Regions from separate parts of the Spirillospora sp. NPDC047279 genome, predicted to be linked through region 3. Evidence: riboswitches for the same ligand, from Rfam matches in the RefSeq annotation. Region 3 holds a riboswitch; each other region holds the start of a gene.

Region 1 (7,044 bases), on a different contig from region 3:
CCAGCTCCTGGCGGGGCTGGCGGATCGTGGTCAGCGGAACGGCGGCGCTGCTGGCCAGCTCGATGTCGTCGTAGCCGATCACGGCGACGTCGTCGGGCACCCGCACGCCGAGCCGCACCAGCTCGTTGATCAGGCCGATGGCCAGCAGGTCGTTGGCGCAGAAAACGCCGTCCGGCATCTCCGGCAGGTCCATGAGCCGCTGCACCGCGGCCTGGCCCTCGGTCGGGGTGAGCGCCTCCTGGGTGAGCGTGATCAGCTCGCCACCGCCGGCCTTGGCCAGCGTGCGGGCGGCGCCGTTGCGGCGTTCGACGCACGGGGTCGGCTCGGGGAGCCCGGTCACGAACGCCAGCCGCTCGCGGCCGAGGCCGAGCAGGTGCGCGGCGGCGATGTCACCGCCGGCCACATGGTCGACCTGGGCGAAGCAGACGTCCGGTGCCGCATGGTCGAGCAGCACGACCGTCATGCCCGCGGCGCGCATCCGGGCGATCTCGTCCGGGCCGAGCCCGACCGGGATGATCAGCACGCCGGCGGCGCGCTGCTCCTCGAGCAACTCGATGATGCGGCGTTCCTTGTCGCGCGAGTGATCGTTGGTCAACCACAGAGCGTCATGGCCGGCCTCGTTGAGCGCCATCTCGGCGCCGCGGGCGACGTCGGTCGCGTACGGATTGGTGAGGTCCTCGACGACGATTCCGAATGCGCGGGCACGGCGCGGGACCGGCTCTTCCGGCCCCTGCCGGAGCCGCCGGGCGGACTCGTTGCGGACGAATCCGAGCTCCTCGATCGCCGCGCGAACGCGGTCACGGGTGGCTTCGGCCACGAGGTCTGGCCGGTTTAGGACATTCGAAACGGTCCCAACTGAGACTCCGGCACGCCTCGCGACTTCCCGAATGCTGGTGGGCGGCAACTCACTCCTCGTCGACCCCGGGGCTGTTTTCGCAGGTTATTGAGCTCCCCCTTGCGGACCCCCGTGAAAACCATCACGCATGGTGGCCATACAAGCACACAAGGTACTCAATCGGCGCTTGACGGGCCGGATCCGGCCGCCTAGCGTTCCGAGCCGAAGCGTAGCTTGAAACGATTCACGATCATCGTTGGCACGGGGTCGACGAAATCGGGCGAGAAGGGATGGGCTCGAGATGGCTGGCGATCATGGCCCGTCCCGGAACCAGACCTCCCTGACGGGGTGCCCGCGTTCGGTTGGCCAACGAGTGAATCGTCACCCGGAGTTCCCGCTCGACGCCCCGCAACCGACCCATCGGCCACCTCCGGCCAAGCATGCGAGATGGATAGGAAACAGATGATCTAAGTCCGGAGGCTCCGGACCCACGCAACCCAACGCGTAAGAGGCCTACCCGTGCCTGTGCAGCGGACGGCTGCATCCCCGCGGTCATCACCACGGACGAGGGAGGACGGAGTGGAACAGGCCACACTCGCACGTCGTGGCACCGACGATCTGCGACTGAGCGAGGAGGAGATCAGGTTGCTCGCGCAGATCGCCAGCGGTGTCACAGCCGATGTGGCGGCACGCAAACTCGAGCTGAGCGCGCGGACGTTGAGGCGGCGTCTGCGCACGATCTGCGATCGGCTCGAGGTCAACACCCCTATCGAGGCCGTGGTGTGGGCGGCCCGAAGGCAACTCATCTGAGCAGTTCGAGACGAGCTACGTCCATCCCCGCAGCGGCGACGTTCTGACAGGTAGGTCCCTGCATCAGACGTCGCCGCGGACGAAGCTCCGGCTCGCCCGCCGCGCGGCGCTCCCGGGGGAAGCCGCCGCACCCTTCTCGTCCCCGACCCCCCAACGCCTACGCGCTCCCGTCCACATGTAGGTGTCTTGATCGGTATCACGTCTCTAGCGGCTTCATGTCGTCGGGGCCGAGTCCACCTGGGCTCGGCCCCGACGCGTTCGTTCATGGGGCGGCGTGCGTCAGGCAGCGCCCCTGATGCGCTTTGAGGGCGCAGGAGATGTGCGGGGATGGCGGCGGCTTTCCTCGGGCGTGTGGCGGGTTGTCGAGAGCGTTCCTGGGAGCGGTCAGGCGACGCGGACGGCGCCGGCGTAGGGACGGCCCGACATCGGGACGATCTTGACGACGTCGCCGGTCTGCGGGGCGTGGAGCATCTTGCCGTCGCCGACGTACATGCCCATGTGGTGCAGGTCGGCGTAGAAGAAGACGAGGTCGCCCGGCTGGAGCTGCTCGCGGGAGATGTGGGTGCCCGCGTTCCACTGGCTGCCGGTGTAGTGCGGGAGGCTGATGCCGACCTGCTTGTAGGCCCACATGGTGAGGCCCGAGCAGTCGAACGAGGTCGGGCCCGCGGCGCCCCAGACGTACGGACGGCCGAGCTTGCCCATCGCGTAGCGGAGGGCCTGGGCGCCCTTGCCGGTGCCGACGACGGGGAGCTTGGCGAGCTCGGTGGGGTCGCGCTTGACCAGGCGGCCGCGGACCTTCTCGTAGAGGTCGGTGACCTTCTTGCGCTGGGAGTCCAGCTGGGTCCGGAGCTGGGAGACCTGCTTGGCGCGTTGTTCCGCCGCCTTGCGGGCGCGCTGGGCGGCCTGCATCGCCTGCATGAGGCCCTGGACGCGGGTGCCGTCCTGGGTGGCGAAGTAGTGCAGGGTGGCAGCCTGGTCGAGGAGGCGCTGCGGGTCCTGCGAGGCGACGAACGAGACCGTGGGGTCGGCGCCGCCCTGCATGTAGCTCGTGGCGGCCAGGCTGCCGACCTTCTCGCGCACGCCCTCGAGCGCCTTCTCCTGGCGCTTGGCGTTGTCGGCGGCGACCTTGGCGGCGCGCTGCGACTGCTGGAGCTTCACGCGGAGGCCGTTGTACTGCTCGGTCAGCTGCTCGAGCTGGTCGGCGAGCTTGTGGGCCTGCGAGCGCAGCTCCTTGGTGGACGGCTCGGGGTCGGCGTGCGCCGGCGGGGCCGTCAGCGACACGCCGACGAGCATCCCGGTGACGGCGAGGGCGCGGAATCGAGCACCCCGCCTGCCGCGAACCGAGCGTGAAAAGGATGCAGGGCGCAATGGCTCCACTAATTCTCCTCTCCTCGTCCGCCTACCGAGTTAGCTGACGGGTTCGGGCCGGAGCAGCCCTTCCGCGGATCGGCGCGATGGTCGCGCTCTGCGGATTCACCCCAGTCGGTAACGGGCACCGGGGTGATCCCCCGGAACCCTCCGAAAGTGGGTCCCCGGCTCCTCGGGACGCTGGCTTGCGGCCCGTGGACTCGGCGGTTCGGCCGCCGTGACGGTGGCCGATGTCAGCGCAGGACACTAACGGAGTCGGACCCCGATGCCAACCAGAACATGCGAAATCACAGGCGCCACAGAGTGATCACCTGATGTCACAGGGGTGGGGATGTGCCTTACATCACCTTCGGGGCGGGGGTGTGGTCTCTTTTATCTAGTCACCCCGGGAAGCTACCTACGGTAAGGGGACGTCCACCACAGGTAAAGGCCGGACGTTCGATAATGTCGCCTGTTTGTGGAAGTAGTGATCAGGCGTGCCCGCACCGCCGACGTCCGGCACATCAGGCGCCTCGTCGACATGTACTCGGGGCCGGGGCGCCGCCTGCTCAAGAAGACCACCGTGAAGTTGTACGAGGACGTGCAGGAGTTCTGGGTCGCCGAGGACCTCCAGGCCGACGCCGTCATCGGGTGCGGTGCCCTGCACGTGATCTGGGACGACCTGGCCGAGGTCCGTTCCGTCGCGGTCGACAAGGGACACGGCGGGCGGGGGATCGGTCACCGCATCGTCGCCAAGCTCCTGGAGACCGCGCGGGAACTGGGCGTGGAACGGGTGTTCTGTCTTACCTTCGAGGTGGACTTCTTCGCGCGGCACGGGTTCCAGCCGATCTTGGGTACGCCGGTCTCGCCCGAGGTGTACGAAGAACTTCTGCGCTCTTATGACGACGGTGTGGCCGAGTTTCTGGACCTGGACCGGGTCAAGCCGAATACGTTGGGAAATACCCGGATGTTGCTTCGCCTGGAGGACTGACCGATGAGTGAACCCCCCCACCGCGGGCGGCCCTACCCGCAGTCGGGCCCTGGGCAGCACTGGCAGGGAGGTCAGGCGCCTTCCCAGTGGCAGGGCGGGCAGCCCCCGCAGCAGCAGTGGCAGCAGCAGTGGCAGGGTCAGCAGCAGTGGCAGCCGTCCGAGCCGCATTACGACGACACGGCGGACGCCGCCGAGCTCCCGCTGGCGCCGATCGCGCGGCGCGCCGGGGCCCGGCTCATCGACTTCACGCTGGTGGCCGTCTTCGGCTTCGCGCTCATCCTGCCGATCACGCTCGGGGTGATCGGGCTCGACACGGCCGGGGACAAGGCCAACACCGAGGGCGGCGTCTGGAACTGGCCGATCCTCTTCACCTTGTTCACGGTGTTGTCGGTGTTGCCTTTCCTTTATGAGGCCGCGCAACTGTCGATGTGGGGGCGCACGCTCGGCAAGCGCATCATGGGGCTGGGCGTCGTGCAGGTGCGGCCGGCGGGCGAGGCGCTGACCACGTACCAGGCGGTCTGGCGTTCGGCCATCAACAATGTCGCCTATCAGATCGGCGTCTTCGCGTTCCTGGCGCTCGCGGTGATGTTCTGGGAGTACTTCGCATACGGGATGCTCCTCGTCTGGGCGGGCGCGTGGATGGCCTATCTGTGGGCGATCTGGGACCAGCCACTGCACCAGTCCCTGCACGACCGTCTTGCGGGCACCGTCGTCATCGACGAACGGGGCCAGTACGCGGAGTATGACCAGACCGCCGAGTTCGAGGCCTGAAGGCCCGAAAGTCCACCGTGCCCGCGCCAGAAGAGCCGCCAGGCGGCCCTGAAGAAGGTGCGTCCACCGTTTCCGGGCCGCCGGGCGAACTGGCGGAGCCGGGGCAGCGGTTGCTCGCCCGGATCGTCGACACGCTTCTTGTCGGTCTGCCAGTAGTGATGGTCGTCGGCGCCGTTCTGCCGGAGCGGGAAGCCGAGATCGCGCTGCCGCCGGCGATCGCGGCGTGCCTCTTTCTTTATGAGTGGGTTCAGCTCGCCGTCCTGGGGCGGACTCTCGGCAAGCGCTTCGCCGGCGTCCAGGTCGTGCGAATGGATTCCGGGGGACCTGTCGGATGGTGGCGGTCACTGCCACGAACGGCGGTGTACACGGTGCCCATCGCCGTCCAGCCCGTCCCCATCCTGGGCGTACTGGCCGGTCTGTTCTGGGTCGTGAACGCGGCGGCAATGTACGAGGGGGAACGGCGCCAGGCGCTGCACGAGCGGCTGGTGGGCACTCTCGTGGTGAAACGCGCGGGCGGCGCGGGGTCCGGTCGCTGACGTCGACTGGTACGCGCGGTGTGACGGTATTGAGGACTTTTCCGCTGATATAGGGATGCGATCCGTGCCGCGGGGCGCGGCGGCCCTTGCGCGCGCGGACGGCAAAGGATTTCGTCGGCACGGTCCACACCGGAATCTATCCACATCAGGTGTACGGTCCTGATCACCCGGTGGAGGTGATTCGGTGCCGCAGCGTGCCGGTAAGTACCGTTACGTGGGGGTTAAACGATGGCTCCGGGATCGGTGTTGCCCTGCCCGTTAAGCGCCCCCCGGGAGTATTTCTCTCCCCGAACCGGCCACCTCGGAATGTCCGTCCAGTAGGAATGCAAGATCGATGGCCCAGGTCAGGTGGCCCACGGTGACCCCCGTCACCCTCGAAAACATCCCGGCGCGGAGGCCGGACAATTCATGCACCTGCCGACCGCCGCGCGCCGTGGCGGGCAGTGCTATCCGGCGGATGGCGGATTGGGCGACCTTGATTACGATGAGTTACCGCCCAGGGAAGGAAACTTCATCGCGAGTGTTGAATTGTCATCGGCCAACATCGCGGTATATCTTTGTCAACCGAATGCAGTTTGCTCCAGCTGAAAGGTCTGTCCCCATGGCACAGAAGGTTCAGGTGCTTCTCGTCGATGACCTCGACGGTGGCGAGGCGGACGAGACCGTGGCGTTCTCGCTCGACGGCGCCTCCTACGAGATCGATCTCAGTAGCGCCAACGCAAAGAAGCTGCGGGATTCTCTGCAGCCGTTCGTGGAGAAGTCGCGTAAGGCCGGCACCGTTCGTCGCCGCCGCCCCCGCGGCGCGTCCAGTCGCGAGCGGAGTGCCGACATCCGCGCCTGGGCCAAGCAGCGCGGCATCAAGGTCAACGAGCGCGGTCGCATCCCGCAGAACGTGGTCGAGCAGTACGAGGCGGCTCACTGACACACCTCGCTTCGGCGGCCCGCTCCGGCACACTCGGGGCGGGCCGTTCGCTTGTGGCGTAGCGTTCTGTGGGTTGCGCCGCTCGCGACGAGGTAGACAGGCCTCAGTCGGCTAATCCGCGCGTTGTGCGGCATCGAACGGCTCGCTGCGCGAACGACCTGCTGAAAAGCCCCGTTCGCTTGCGGCGTAGCGGGAACATGACGCACCGATGGGGTAGTTGGATGAGGATGAACAGCGCTTAGCTGGGGAACGTCTCCTGGTGGGAGTGCACCGGGTTGGCCTCCTCGGGGCGGGCTAGCATGCGGAAGGACAGGTTCGGACGTTCCGGACTCTGCCCTACCGCTCTGTGAGGAGCGACGAGATGTTCGAGAGGTTCACCGACCGTGCGCGGCGGGTTGTCGTTCTGGCTCAAGAAGAGGCCAGGATGCTCAACCACAACTACATCGGCACCGAGCACATCCTCCTGGGTCTGATCCACGAGGGCGAGGGTGTCGCTGCCAAGGCTTTGGAGAGCCTGGGGATCAGCCTCGAGGCGGTGCGCCAGCAGGTCGAAGAGATCATCGGCCAGGGTCAGCAGGCGCCGTCGGGCCACATCCCGTTCACTCCGCGTGCCAAGAAGGTCCTTGAGCTGTCGCTGCGTGAGGCGTTGCAGCTGGGCCACAACTACATCGGCACTGAGCACATCCTGCTGGGTTTGATCCGTGAGGGCGAGGGCGTGGCGGCCCAGGTCCTGGTCAAGCTGGGCGCGGACCTCAACCGGGTCCGCCAGCAGGTCATCCAGTTGCTGCACGGCTACCAGGGCAAGGAGCCGGCCGCCTCCGGCGGGCCGACC
Region 2 (7,044 bases), on a different contig from region 3:
GACAGCACGATCGGGGTGCAGGCGCAGAACGGGACGATCGAGAACGTCACCGTCAGCACCAAGGGCGAGGACGTCGAGGGCAGCCTCAGCGCCGACAAGAAGACCTGGCGTTCGAGGTGGACGCTCGACCCGTCCACCAAGTACAAGGTCACCGTCACGGCGCTCGGCCTGGACGGCAAGACCCAGACCGTGACCAGCAAGTTCGCCACCGCCAAGGTGAAGCGGTCGCTGGAGACCACGGTCGACGCGCCGTCGCCGAAGGAGACCGTCGGGGTCGGGATGCCGATCATCCTGAGCTTCGACAAGGAGGTCTCCGACCGGGCCGCCGTCGAGCGGGCCCTCGAGGTGCGTTCGTCCAAGCCGGTGGAGGGCACCTGGCACTGGTTCAACGACCAGCGGGTGGTGTTCCGGACCAAGAAGTACTGGCCGCGCCACACCAACGTGAGCCTGCGCGCCCACCTCAGCGGGGTGCGCTTCGCCAACGGGGTGTACGGCACCGACAACCAGCGGATCGACTTCCGCGTCGGTGACGAGCACATCATCAAGGCCAGCGAGAACTCGCACCAGATGCAGGTCCGCGTCAACGGCAAGAAGAGGCGCGACATCCCGGTCAGCATGGGCATGGGCGGCGCCTACAAGTACATCACCACCAACGGCGACCACCTGACCATGGAGAAGGCCAGCCCGGTCATCATGGACTCCTCCACGGTCGGCTGCGGCCCGGGCTGCGCCGGCTACTACCGCCAGACGGTCTACTCGGCCGTGCGCATCTCCGACAGCGGCGAGTACGTGCACAGCGCCCCGTGGTCGGTCGGCTCGCAGGGCAACAGCAACGTCAGCCACGGCTGCGTCAACGTGAGCCCGAGCAACGCCCGGTGGTTCTACGACCTGGTCTACCGCGGCGACCCGGTGAGGATCACCGGTACCGCGCGGGAGCTGGAGCCGGAGAACGGCTGGGGCTTCTGGCAGCTCGACTACGACGACTGGGTGAAGGGCAGCGCGCTGAAGCAGTCGCTGATGGTCGGCCCGCAGGGCAGCAGCCCCGTGCAGGCGGCCGCGGCGGCTCCCACCGCTCCGAAGGCGCCCGCCAAGACCGGCGGCCCGGTGCCCGACGGCGGCCCGTCGACCTCGCCCAGCCCCGGCGGCAACCGCCCGCAGGCAGGCTGATCACCGCGAACGCCGGAAGGGCGGTCACCGCACGGCGCGGTGGCCGCCCTTCCGCGTTCCGGAGTCAGCGGCGGGTGAGGGGGCGCGGCTCGGGAACGCCGTGCATGCGCGCCCAGTCGCGGGCCATCGCGATGCGGTCGGGCCCCGACGGATGGGTGAGCCACAGGACGTACTCCAGGACGTCCGGGCCGAGGTCGGAGATGTTGCGAACCGACAGCTCGTGCTGCATCGTCACGAACGTCTCCGGGTCCCGGGTCAGGTCCAGGGCGTGCGCGTCGGCGCGGGCCTCGATCCTGCGGCTGACCAGGTTCTGCACGGGGGCGCTCAGCTGGGTGGACACCGTGATGAGCGCCAGCAGCAGCGCCACCGACCGCGGGTCGGCCAGGCCTTCTCCCGCCGCCGCGCGGCGGCGCAGGGCCGGGGAGGTCAGCGCGAGCTGGAGCAGGCACACCGCCCCGGCGACGCCCAGCGCGCCCACCAGCGTCCCGTACAGAACGTCCCTGCTCTTGGCGTGCCCCAGCTCGTGCGCCACGATCGACTCGATGCGCTTGGGCGGGGTCGACTTGAGCAGCGTGTCGTACACGACGATGCGCCGGGTGGAGCCGAAGCCCGAGACGTAGGCGTTGAGCGCGGTCGTGCGCCGCGAGGCGTCGGCGACGAGCACGTCCTCGACCGGCACCCCGTCGCGTTCGGCCATCGCCAGCAGGTCGGTGCGCAGCTGCCCCGCCGGCAGCGAGCGGAACGTGTTGAAGACCGGCTCGACGACGATGGGGTAGATGAACGAGACGCCGATGACCAGGGCGAACGCACCCGCGGCGGCGCCCGTCCACCAGTAGCGCGGGAAACGCCGCAGCAGCGCGAAGAGTAGGACCAGCACGAGCGACCAGATCACCCAGGTGACGCCGAGCGACTTGGCCTGGTCGACCAGCCACGACCCCCAGGTCTGGGTCGACAGCCCGTACCGGCGCAGGATCGACTCGCCCCAGATGTCGAACGGCAGCCCCGCGACCCGTACCACCGTGGTCAGCAGCAGGGCCGCCGCGATCACCCGCAGCGGGCGGCGAGGCACCCGCGCGGTGGCCCAGCCGATCAGCCGCGAGCCCAGCGGCGTCAGGCCCAGGATCAGGACGACCGCCAGCCCGGTCACCAGGCCCGCGTAGGCGGGAGGCGTGAGCGCGTCGTCGAACGCCCGGGACCGCGCGATCTCCGCGGCCGTGAAGTCCAGCGCCGGATCGGGCGCCACCGAGCCACCAGGGACCTTCCCCGGCAGCGGCTCCCACGGCGTGGTCAACCCCAAGATCACCCCGACCGCCCCGAACAACACCCCGGCGCTGACAGCAGCAGCCACCCGAGCCCGCCGCATCCCCGCCACCCCACCCAACACCCCGCCGCCCCCACCCGACGCCTCACCCCTCCCACCGGACGTCTCACCGGCCTCGCCCGACCTGTCGCCGGTCTCAACATGACGATCAGCGACCTCAGCGGCATGGTCCACCGCCTCGGCCGGGTGTTCCCCTGCCGCAACCGGTGGTTCTTCAGGTTCGGTGGCGTGGTCTGCGGCCTGGGTTGGTGTCTCGGCGGGCTCGGTGGGGCGGTCCACGGCCTCGGTCGGTCGTTCTTCAGGCTCGGCGACGCGATCAGTCGGCGTGGCCGGTGACTCGGCGCGCTCGGCCGGTGGTTCTTCAGGCTTGGCGGCGTGGTTGACCGCCTTGGTCGGGTGTTCCCCTGCCGCAACCGGTGGTTCTTCAGGTTCGGTGGCGTGGTCTGCGGCTTGGGCTGGTGTCTCGGCGGGCTCGGTGGGGCGGTCCATGGCCTTGGTCGGTTGGTCTTCAGGTTCGGCGACGCGGTCTGTCGGCGTGGCCGGTGACTCGGTGCGCTCGGCCGGTGGTTCTTCAGGCTTGGCGGCGTGGTCTGCGGCGTGGTCTGCGGGCTGGGCTGCGGGCTCAGCCGGTGACTTCTCCGGCTGAGGCTGGGCGGGGTGGGTCAACGCAGCTCCTCGTGCAGGTAGTCGCGCCACATGGCGGTGAACCGGGGCGGGGTGACGCCCAGCACCTCGCGCAGGGCGGCCTCCTCGCCGCCGCGCGCGGCGGCCCGGTAGAGCCGTACGAGCGCCGGTTCACCGTACCGGTCGGCGATCATGCGGCAGGCGAGCCACGCCTCCTGGTAGGCCTGGGAGAGCCGCGGGGCGGTGCCGGAGAAGGCGTCCGCGGCGGGCAGGCGGGCGGGCGTCCGGCCGCCGGTGACCTCGCGGCGCAGCTCGCGGGCGGCCGACCGTACGCTCACCTTGGCCTTGCGGTAGCCGACGTAGTCGGCGAAGCCCTCGATGAGCCAGACGGGCGTCCGGCCGTCCTGGGCTCCGCCGGTGGCGACATGGGTCACCTCGTGGGTGAGCACGACGCTCTTGCCGAGGTCGTTCAGCCGCCCGAACGTGCCGGGCGAGACGATCACGCGGTCCTCGCCACGGCCGCCGCCGGCCGCGGGGGCCACCGCGGCCAGGGCGGCGATCTCCTTGAGCTCCCGGTCGTCGCCGGCCAGCGCCGACGCCTGGGCCGGGTCGGAGGGGACGAGCACGACCGCGCGCCGGGCCCAGCCGGTGCCGACCACGCCGGTGACGACCGGCACGGCCGCGTCCAGCCGCCGCGCGATCTCGTCGAGACCGCGGGCGTCGCCGATGACCAGGCCGCCGCGCCCGCGCCGGACGGTCAGCGGCCCGCCGTCCCACATCTCCACGTCGTCGCGCAGGCCGCGGGCGGCGGCGTCGCCGACGATCACCCAGGTGCCGGACCGTCGCGCGAACGTGAGGTAGCGGGTGCGCGCGACCTCGCCGCGGTCGAACCCGTGCAGCCGGTACCGCAGGCTCACCCGGACCGCGGGGGCGCCGGACGCGGTCGCGGGCTCGATCGCCTCGAAGCGTTCGCGCCACGAGCCGAGCGGCAGCCTGGCCAGGTTGTCGTAGACCGCCGCCTGGGCCTCCTGGTACGCGGCGGGCGCCGAGGCGACCGTGGCGAGGAACCGGACCCGATCATGCTCCCGCACGGCCGCCGCGCGGTTGGCCAGGACGGCCTCGACCGCGCCGGCGTCCGGCGGCTCCGACGGCGTGGCGGCCGCGGCGGTCGCCGGAGGCGGGTCGTCACCGCCCGCGCCGGCCAGGGCGGCACCGGCGGCGGCGACGCAGGCGGCGGTGCCGAGGCCGATCAACGCGACGGCCCGGCGGCGTGACACGCCACCGGGCTCATCGGGTCTCTCGTCCGGCCTCTCGACGGGCCGCTCCTGTTCCATGCGGCGATCCTATTGACCGGGCCGGGATGCCCGCGCCCAGGTCACGCCGGGGTCACTTCGCGTAGTCGGGGTAGCCGTAGCCGACGATCTGGCCGGCCGGCCGTTCGCGGATCTTGACGGCGTTCGAGGTGTTGCCCTCGACGGTCTGCACGGTGCCGTCGCCGTTGTCCTTGACCACCATGCCGACGTGCACGATGTCGTCGATGTCCTTGGAACCGCCCCAGTCGAAGAAGACGATGGCCCCGGGCCTGGGCTCGGTGCCCCAGCGGTCCTGCTCCTCGAACCACTTGGCGTGCTCGACCGTCCAGGCGTCGCTGCCCATGCCGTGGCCGAACCCGAGCTCCTCGCCGATCCAGGACACGAACATGTCGCACCACTGGGCGTCGCTGTAGCCCTCCAGGTCGCCGCCGTCGCGTTCGAGCGTCTCCTTGGCGCGGTCGGTGCCCATGTACCACTCGTTGAACTTGGTCTCGCCGTTCTCGTCCTCGGAGATGCCCACCTGGGACTTGGCGAGCTTGATCGCGTCGTCGGCGGTCGGCTTCTTCGGCTCGGTCTTCACCGGCGCCTTGGACGCTCCGGCGGCGGACGGCGCGGTGCTCGCCCGGCCCGCGTCGCCGGAGAGCTTCTCGGGTACGTCGTGGGACTTCTTCTTGGGGGCGCCCGGCTGGACGGCCGCGGCGGCGGCCGGGGCTTTGGCGGCGGCCGACCCGGCGGGCGCGGCGCCGACCGCGGCCTGCGCGGTGACGGTCGCCGTCCCGATGACGGCGGCGCCCGCGACGAGGCCGCCGGTGGTACGCAGGGTGATCTTGAGTGGGCTGGGCTTGCGGTGCTTGCCTGGCACGAGGGGATCTCCTTGGCTTCCATGCCGCCTACCGGGTTAGCTGACGGGTTCGGGCGTGGAAGCTGCCCTACGGCCTGCGCGCAGGCCGATTCACCCCAAGGGACTGCTCAGCCGGGCCCCTGGTCGGGGCGGAGGCATGGTGGGTCCCCGGCTCCGCGCGTGCGCGGACTCGGCGGTGGCCGTCCGAAACGGCCGTTCAAGATTTCTGAGGGGATCGGGCGCGGCCGTTCACGGGGGGAGGGAACGGCCGCGCCCGGTGAGGGAGGGATGTGGCTCGGTAGAAGACGTGGCTCAGTAGGGACGGACCGCGCCGGAGAAGGTCTTCTTGCGGTAGCTGTCGAGCTTGACGACCTTCACGTGGCTGCGGCTGTTGGGGGCGTGGATCATCCAGATCTTGTTGCCCTTGCGCTTGGACACGATGCCCACGTGGCCCTTGCCGTTGAAGAAGACCAGATCGCCGGGGGCGAGCTTCTTCCAGGACACCTTGTTCTTGACCGCGCGGTACTGGGCGGTGGTGACGCGGGGCAGCTTGACCCCGGCCTTGCGGTACGACCACTGCACGAGACCGGAGCAGTCGAAGGCGTGAGGACCGGCCGCGCCGTAGCGGTACGGCTTGCCCTTCTTCTTGAACGCGTACTTCAGGGCCTTCTGGGCGAGCTTCTGGCGCTCGGCCCAGGTCTTGTGCTTGGCCTGCTTGACGACCTTGGCCACCGGAACGGCCTTGGTGGCCGCCTCGGCGGAGGGGGCGGGTCCCGTCGCGAGAAGGGGGGTGGCCACCGCGGTGGCGACCACGAGACCGCCGAAGCGGACGCGACGGGACATGACAGCGTTGCTGGACAGGGGAGTCTCCTTCTTCCAGACGCCTACCGGGTTAGCTGACGGGTTCGGGCGTGGAAGTTGCCCTACGGTGCGCCCGGTTCGAGGGGATCGAAGGAGGGCGCGCCGATTCACCCCGTTCGGGGCCCGTCGAAGAGGGACGGGCCGCGAGAGTGGGTCCCCGGCTCCGCGCGATGGCGGACTCGGCGCTGCCGCGGCGATCCTGGGGCGCGATGGGGCCCGTGCGCGGGACCCTGTGTCCCGCGTGCGAAAGCGCGGCGCTGATGTTGTGTGATGGGGCGGCCCCAAGACAGGGGAACCGCCGTCGGCCCGGACTCGATGGAAAGCCGTCGTGACGCGCTCGTTCGGCGCCATGCACGCCTGAGCGTGCGCACGGTACGGCTGAGCCGGCCGGTCGGGTGCGGCGCGTGGAGGGCGTCGCACCGGCCTCGGCACCTGGACGGTGTCGAGCGGGGGGACGCGACGCCTGGTGAGCGCCGCGGGTCGCCACAAAGTATCAAAGGGTCAACCGAAAGCAAATCGGTCGCAAAGTAAAGAACGGACCAGGTCAGACCTGGTCCGTTCTCTGGTGCGCCCGGGCTAGGGGCGCGAAGTGTCGAGCGTCACGGCCGTCCGGCGCCGTAGTAGTTCGACAGGTAGTAGCCGGAGGTGATGCTGACGACCTGGACGCTCTTGCCGGTGCTCGGCGAGTGGATCATCTGGCCGTTGCCCACGTACAGGCCGACGTGGCCCAGGCTGCGGAAGAAGACCAGGTCGCCGGGCTGCAGGTCGCTCTTGGCGACGCGCTTGGTGGCGGCCCACTGCGAGTTGGTCGTCCGGGTGATGCTGACCCCGGCGGCCTCCCAGGCCCGCATGGTCAGGCCGGAGCAGTCGTAGCGGGGGCCGGTGCCGCCGTACTGGTACGGCGTGCCGAGCTTGCT
Region 3 (7,044 bases):
CGGCCCGGGGCCGTGCAGGACACCGTCCGCGCCCCCTACTCCGACGAGGCGCCCGGCCCGTCCCCGGCGCGCCACATCGTCGTGTTCTATCGCGGCAACATGGTCCGGATGGACGTGCTCGGCCCGGACCGGCGCCCCCACACCCTCGACGAGCTGGCGGCCGGGCTGCGCACGGTGATGAAGGACGACGCCCGCGCGGAGCACCCGGCCGGCCACCTCACCACCAAGGCGCGGGCCGAGTGGGCGGCGAGCCGGGAGGCGCTGCTGGCCGCCGACCCGCACAACGCCGCCCGGCTGGACGAGGTCGAGACCGCGCTCTTCTGCGTGTGCCTGGAGGACTTCGCGCCCCGTGACACCCTCCAGGCCTGCGACCAGCTACTGCACGGCGACAGCGGCAACCGGTGGTTCGACAAGGCGGTGTCGCTGATCGTCTTCGCCGACGGCACGGCCGGGATCAACGTCGAGCACTGCGGCCTGGACGGCACCACGATCCTCGGCTTCGTCGACGACATGCTCGGCACGCCCGCCGAGGAGCACGAGCGGGAGGCGCGGGCGTTCTCCCAGGGCACGCCCGCCACGGCGCCGATCGAGTTCGTCCTCGACCGCGCGCTGCGCGCCGACGTGCGGGCGGCGGGCGAGGCGTTCGCCGAGTACGCCGCCGCCAACGCCACCACGACGGTGGGCTTCGACGACTTCGGGTCGAGCCGCGCCAAGGAGCTGCGCGTCTCGCCGGACGCGTTCGTGCAGATGGCCTACCAGCTCGCCCACAAACGCACCAAGGGATTCGTCGGCGCCACGTACGAATCCATCGCCACCCGCCACTTCCGGCGCGGGCGCACCGAGGCGATGCGCGTCGTGACGCCCGAGTCCGTCCGGTTCACCGAGGTGATGGACGACCCGGACGCCGGCACCGAGACCCGCCGCGCCGCCTTCCGCGCCGCCGCGGCCAAGCACGTCGAGCGCGCGAAGGCGGCGCAGGCGGGCCAGGTGCCCGAGCAGCACCTCTGGGAGCTCCAGCTGATCCAGAAGCGCCGCGGTGCGGAGCTGGGCGTCACCGAGCATCTGACGCTCTTCGACTCACCCGGCTGGACCACGATGCGGGACGACTACCTGAGCACCAGCTCCGCACCGTCCACCCACATCCGCTACTTCGGTTTCGGGTCGACCAGCGCGCAGTGCATCGGAGTCGGCTACGTGCTGCTGCCCGACCGCTTCAACCTCTACCTGAGCACCCCGGCGCCGGTCGCCGACGCGATGCACACGTTCGCCGACCGGCTCAGGGAGGCGGTGGCGGAGCTTCAGGAACTCCTGACCTGACCCAGCTTCCGGAGCTCGTCGGGCGAGATCCGGGAGACGTTGTGGTCGTGGTCGGTCGCCTCGTACTGGTGGATCGTCCAGTCCTTCCACGGACGCGGCGCCTTCACCTCGCCGGGCTCCCTGCCGTAGTGCGCGACCCACAGCGGGTAGTCACCGAGGCCCGCGCCGTTCTCCTGGGCGAACGACCAGGAGGTGTACAGGAACGGCTTGACGCCCGTCTGCCGGGTCACGTGCTCCAGCCACCGCTTGGCCCACGCGTTGACGTCGCCGGACGACCTGCCGTCGGTCACCTCCAGGTCCAGCGCGAGGATGTCGCCGGGCTGGAGGCCCTGGGCGCGCACGGCCGTCAGGAAGTATTCGGCCTCCTTCACCGGGTCGTTCTTCGGGTGCCCGAAGTGGTACGCGCCCCGGGCGACGCCGTTGTCGCGCATCTCCTTCCACTGGCCGGCGAACGTGCCGTCCTTGAAGTGCACCCCTTCGGTGGCCTTGGCGATGCCGAAGTCGAGGCCGTCGTCGCCCCAGTCGACGCCGCGGTCGTGGTTGGAGACGTCGATGCCGTGCGGCAGGTCCGAACCGGGTGCCGCCGCGGCGGCCGGCCCGGCCAGCGCGGCGACGATCGCGGCACCGGCCAGCGCCGGCGTGATCAGGCGGGAGAGGCGCATCAGGAGATCCCTTCCGTGCGGATGGACGCCGCGCGGGCGGCGGCGTCGCGGCGCTTCACGCGCGTGAGCAGGGCGATGACGGGGAGCAGCACCGAGGTGAACGCCCCGGAGAGCTCCACCTGAGCCCCGTCGAGGGGCGGCGGCTTCGCCGTCCCGGTGAGCGCGGTGGTGGACGTGGTGGCCGCGGCCTGCTGCTGAGCGGGCTGCTCCGGCTTCGGCACGACCTTCTCCGGGTAGCCGTAGCCGACGACCTGGTCCTGGTCGCGGACCTTGCGCTTGGCGTGGACGCCGTCGACGTTGCCCTCGATCGTGTGGATCTTCCCGCCCTCGACCTCGGTCACGATCCCGATGTGGTCGATGCCGCCGATCGAGCCGCCGCCCGACCAGTCGTAGAAGACGAAGGCGCCGGGCTGGGGCTTGTCGCCCCAGGCGCCCTGATTCTTGAACCAGGCGGCGTGCGAGGGGGTGTAGGCGAACGTGCCGGTCTTGGCCTGGACTCCCGCCTGGGTCGCGCCCCAGGCGAGGAACATGTCGCACCAGGCGGCGTTCGAGAAGGAGTAGGAATCGTCGACGTTCTTCTCGTACCAGTCGCCGAACTTCGAGTACCCGTTGCCTGATTCGGTATATCCGAGCTCGGCTTCGAGCACCTTGATCATCTGTTGGATGCCAGGATCCATGAGGGGAATGCACCTCTCCTTGTGCCGCCTACCGGGTTAGCTGACGGGTTCGGGCCAAGGAGGCAGGTCCTACCGCTGCGAACAGCGGATTCACCCCAGAAACGTGGTTCCCCGGCTCTCGTTGCGAGACTCGGCGGTCGGCCGGCGATCGGCCGATGAAGCGCACATTAATCAGGTTAAAGAGCAGTTATCAAACGGGTAAAGCAAATAAATTATGCGTAAGCGAACGGCCGATGAGGCCATTCCTTCGATGGCGTCGGCGCCTGGCCTTATTCGGCGCACCGCCAGCATCAACCGATCGGTTGACCCGGGGATGCGGCGATCACGCGATCCGGGCGCGGACGCGGGCGGCGAGCGTGGGGCGTAAGGAGGTGACCACCATGCAGCACACGGACCTCGGCAGCGGTCTCGGTGAGGTCGCCCGTCGCCGCAGGAAGGCGCTGGGGCTCACCCAGGGCCGCCTCGCGGAGCTGACCGGCCTGAGCCAGCCCGCGATCTCGCGTTTCGAGGCGGCGGGACCGCTGCCGCCGATCCCGGCCCTGGAGCGCATCGGCGAGGTCCTCGGCCTGCGCCTGATCCTCACGTTCGAGCCCCGCACGCCGAATGATCGAGGAGAACGCGAGAGGCGTCCACATTAGGGTCGGTTCACGGTCGTTTTCCGATCGACGACGTCGTCCCCGGCGACCCACTGGCCGCAGCCCGGCGGGTCACCGTGCTGACCCTGACCTCCCCGGCGGCGCTGGCGGCCACCGGCCCGGCCGGATACGTCTCGGACGCCTACGTCTACACCGGCTCGGACGGCACGGTGGCGCCGCCGTGCGTCACGACGGTCCACCAACGACTACCCGTACAAGAGCGACTCGTGGAACCAGGCCGACCCGTGGTTGTTCTACAAGCGCGGATGCGTGTCGTGGGCGGCCTGGCGGGTGCGCCGGCGGCTCGGCGTGGACTTCACCAACTCCTACCGCGGCGTGCACTGGGGCAACGCCAACAACTGGGACAACGCGGCGCGGTCCGCCGGGGTGCGGGTCGACGCGACGCCCAAGGTGGGCGCGGTCGCGCAGTGGAACGCCGGCACGTACGGTCACGTGGCGTACGTGGCGCGGGTCAACAGTGACGGCACCGTGCCGCTGGAGGAGTACGACAAGGGCGGCACGCACGTGTACGGCACCCGCACCGTCACCAAGGGCAGCGTCGAGAACTACATCCACTTCTGACCGGGAACGGCGAGGCCGCCCTCCCGTGATGCGGGAAGGGCGGCCTCGTCCCTTTGCGTGCGGGCTCTGCCGGGGTCTTCAGGCCCCCGCGGCGAACGTCTCGGGGTCGGGGCCGAACCGCGTGCCGTTGTCGAGCTCGCCGATCGCCCGCATGTCGGCGGCGTCCAGCTCGAAGCCGAACACGTCGATGTTCTCCTCGATGCGGGACGGGGTCACCGACTTGGGGATCACGATGTTGCCGAGCTGGAGGTGCCAGCGCAGCACGACCTGGGCGGCGGTCCTGCCGTGCTTGCCGGCGATCGGCTTCAGCGCCGGGTCGTCGAGCAGGCCCTTGCCCTGGCCGAGCGGGCTCCAGTCCTCGGTGGCGATGCCGTGCTCGTCGTGGAACGCGCGCAGGCCGTTCTGCGCCAGGTAGGGGTGCAGCTCGATCTGGTTGACCGCGGGCACGACGCCGGTCTCGCCGATCAGGCGGGTCAGCGTCTCGACGGTGAAGTTGGAGACGCCGATCGCCCTGGCCCGGCCGTCGGCGTAGATCTTCTCCATGGCCTGCCAGGTCTCCACGTACTTGCCCACGCCCGGCATCGGCCAGTGCATGAGGTAGAGGTCGACGTGGTCGAGGCCGAGCCGGTCGAGCCCGGCGTCGAACGCGCGGAGCGTGGCGTCGTGGCCCTGGTCGCTGTTCCAGAGCTTGGTGGTGACGAAGAGCTCCTCGCGCGGCAGCCCGGCCGCGGCGATCGCGCGGCCGACGCCCGCCTCGTTGTCGTAGATCCGCGCGGTGTCGATGCTCCGGTATCCGGCCTGGAGCGCGGTGGTCACCGCGGTCTGCGCCTCGTCGTCGGGTACCTGCCAGACGCCGAAGCCGAGCTGCGGCATGACGACGCCGTTGTTCAGGGTGACGTTCTGCATGATCGTTTCTCCTCGGAGACGGACGTGCTCAGAGACGGACGAGCATCTTGCCGGTGTTGGCGCCGCGCAGCAGGCCGAGGAAGGCCTCCACGGCGTTGTCGATGCCCTCGACGACGGTCGCCTCGTTGCGCAGCCTGCCGTCGCTCAGCAGGGCGGCGGCGAACCGCGCGTACTCGGGCGCGAGGTCGAGATGGTCGCCGACCAGGAAGCCGCGCAGGGTCAGCCGCTTGCCGACCGCGAGGAACAGGTTGTCGGGCCCGGGCACCGGCTCGGTGGCGTTGTACTGGGAGATGGCGCCGCACATCGCGACCCGGCCGTGGACGCGCAGCGAGTCGAGGGCGGCCCGCAGGTGGTCGCCGCCGACGTTGTCGAAGTAGACGTCGATCCCGCCGGGCGCCGCCGCGGCGAGCTGACCGGCCAGGTCGCCGGCCTTGTAGTCGATCGCGGCGTCGTAGCCGAACTCCTCGACGATCCGCCGGGCCTTCTCGGGGCCTCCCGCGGAGCCGACGACCCTCGCGGCGCCCAGGCTCCTGGCCACCTGGGCGGCCACGCTGCCGACGGCCCCCGCGGCGCCGGACACGAAGACGGTCTCGCCCTCGGTGACCGGGGCGACCCGCTTGAGCCCGGCGTACGCGGTCAGGCCGGTCAGCCCGAGCACGCCCAGGTAGGCCTCGGCCGGGGCCAGGTCGGTGTCGATGACCTCGGCGGCGGACGCGTCGAGGACGGCGTGCTCGCGCCAGCCCAGGAAGTGCCGCACCGCGGTGCCCTTGGGGAGCTCGTCGGCGTTCGACTCGATCACGGTGCCGACCGCGCCGCCGGTCATGACCTCGCCGAGCCCGAACGGCGCGACGTAGGACTTCACGTCGTTCATGCGTCCCCGCATGTACGGGTCGACCGAGATCCAGTCGTTGCGGACCAGGACCTGGCCGGGCCCCGGGTCCGGCACGGTGGCGTCGAGGATCGCGAAGTCCTCGGGCTTCGGCTCCCCCACCGGGCGGGCCACGAGGTGGACCTCCCTGCTGGCGACGGACATGACTGAACCTCCAAGAAGTAGGTGAACGTGCGCCGGGCGGGTCAGCGGGCCGCGAGCAGCCCGCTGATCAGCGCGTCGGCGGCGGGCTGGAGGAGAACGGCGCCGTCGGGGCGCGCCTCCAGCCCCATCACGAGAGCTATGCAGATGTCGGCCGCCTGGTCAGGGGTGACCGTGGAGACCACGCCGGCCTCGGCGAAGACCCCGGCCAGCAGGGCCTTCAGCTCGGTCACGAACCCGGCACAGACGTCGGCGAACAGCCGGGCCTTGGCGTCGAGCAGCTCCGCGCCGTGCGGCGACGCCCCCATGAGCTGCCCGACGAGGTCGAGCTTGGCGCCGAGCACGCCGCGCACCCGGTCGGCGGGCGGCCCCCCGGCGGACGCCGCCGCCCTGGCCCGGACGAGCGCGTCGTCGTGCAGGCGCTCGGTGAGCCGGCGGAAGGCGTCGTCCTTGTTGCGGACGTACTGGTAGACCGCCGACCTGGACATACCCGCCTGGCGTGCGATGTCGTCCATCGTCGTGCGCCGCACCCCGTGCAGCGTGAGGCAGATGTAGGTGGCATCGAGCACCTGGCTCAGCCGATCGGCGGGCTTGAGTCCCATATGACCGAGTGTACGTTCTGACGTTCTATGCGCAAAACGTCAGGTTGATACCTGCCTGGACAACATCGCCGGAACCGAACTAGCATTCTTACTTATTCAATAATATGACTAGGAGGCCTGGATGCACGCGTTCCGTGCGGCCGTTGAGAACCGTGATCTAGAGGGCCTTCCGCTGCTGCTGGCCGAGGACGTCGAGTTCCTGAGCCCGGTGGCGTTCAAGCCCTACGTGGGCAGGGACCTGGTGGCCGCGATCCTGCGCGGGGTCCTGCGGGTCTTCGAGGGCATCCACTACGTGAACGAGATCAACGACCCCGGCGGCCGTGACCTCGCCCTCATCTTCAAGGCCACGGTCGACGGCCGCGAGGTGCACGGTTGCGACTTCCTGCACCTGGACGAGAACGGGTTGATCGACCGTTTCTGCGTCATGGTGCGCCCGCTCAGCGCCGCCAACGCGCTGGCCGAGGCCATGGGCGCCCAGTTCGACGACATCAAGCGGGAGGCGGGGGTGGCCTGACCCCCGTACCCGTCCCAGGAGCGCCGGTGGCCCGGCTCCGTCGGGAAGGCCACCCCCGACGGAGCCGGGCCCCCGGTCAGCCCGGGGCCTCGCTCAGCTGGGGTTCGCCTTGCAGGGCG

The links. Region 3 has a riboswitch for cyclic di-AMP ahead of ABZ810_RS15075 (CHAP domain-containing protein). Riboswitches for the same ligand answer to the same signal wherever they lie in the genome.
Region 1: linked by a shared signal. The riboswitch ahead of ABZ810_RS05170 (NlpC/P60 family protein) and the one ahead of ABZ810_RS15075 (CHAP domain-containing protein) in region 3 are both predicted to bind cyclic di-AMP.
Region 2: linked by a shared signal. The riboswitch ahead of ABZ810_RS29390 (CHAP domain-containing protein) and the one ahead of ABZ810_RS15075 (CHAP domain-containing protein) in region 3 are both predicted to bind cyclic di-AMP.

What each region holds. Positions count from the first base shown of each region.
Region 1 is NZ_JBEYUA010000002.1:195,661-202,704, reverse strand. Features, by position in the region: gene ABZ810_RS05180 (LacI family DNA-binding transcriptional regulator) at 1-904, opposite strand, end outside; gene ABZ810_RS05175 (LuxR C-terminal-related transcriptional regulator) at 1,415-1,645, shown strand; gene ABZ810_RS05170 (NlpC/P60 family protein) at 2,030-2,926, opposite strand; cyclic di-AMP (ydaO/yuaA leader) riboswitch at 3,026-3,229, opposite strand; gene ABZ810_RS05165 (amino-acid N-acetyltransferase) at 3,465-3,983, shown strand; gene ABZ810_RS05160 (RDD family protein) at 3,987-4,754, shown strand; gene ABZ810_RS05155 (RDD family protein) at 4,844-5,290, shown strand; gene ABZ810_RS05150 (Lsr2 family protein) at 5,892-6,212, shown strand; gene ABZ810_RS05145 (ATP-dependent Clp protease ATP-binding subunit) at 6,574-7,044, shown strand, end outside.
Region 2 is NZ_JBEYUA010000012.1:172,387-179,430, forward strand. Features, by position in the region: gene ABZ810_RS29375 (Ig-like domain-containing protein) at 1-1,167, shown strand, start outside; gene ABZ810_RS29380 (M48 family metallopeptidase) at 1,232-2,515, opposite strand; gene ABZ810_RS29385 (hypothetical protein) at 3,151-4,446, opposite strand; gene ABZ810_RS29390 (CHAP domain-containing protein) at 4,499-5,287, opposite strand; cyclic di-AMP (ydaO/yuaA leader) riboswitch at 5,298-5,472, opposite strand; gene ABZ810_RS29395 (C40 family peptidase) at 5,579-6,109, opposite strand; cyclic di-AMP (ydaO/yuaA leader) riboswitch at 6,133-6,322, opposite strand; gene ABZ810_RS29400 (NlpC/P60 family protein) at 6,727-7,044, opposite strand, start outside.
Region 3 is NZ_JBEYUA010000005.1:313,188-320,231, forward strand. Features, by position in the region: gene ABZ810_RS15065 (choline/carnitine O-acyltransferase) at 1-1,317, shown strand, start outside; gene ABZ810_RS15070 (glycoside hydrolase family 25 protein) at 1,299-1,979, opposite strand; gene ABZ810_RS15075 (CHAP domain-containing protein) at 1,979-2,656, opposite strand; cyclic di-AMP (ydaO/yuaA leader) riboswitch at 2,667-2,802, opposite strand; gene ABZ810_RS15080 (helix-turn-helix transcriptional regulator) at 3,037-3,294, shown strand; gene ABZ810_RS15085 (CHAP domain-containing protein) at 3,541-3,873, shown strand; gene ABZ810_RS15090 (aldo/keto reductase) at 3,952-4,779, opposite strand; gene ABZ810_RS15095 (NADP-dependent oxidoreductase) at 4,808-5,812, opposite strand; gene ABZ810_RS15100 (helix-turn-helix domain-containing protein) at 5,854-6,411, opposite strand; gene ABZ810_RS15105 (nuclear transport factor 2 family protein) at 6,533-6,925, shown strand; gene ABZ810_RS15110 (hypothetical protein) at 7,019-7,044, opposite strand, start outside.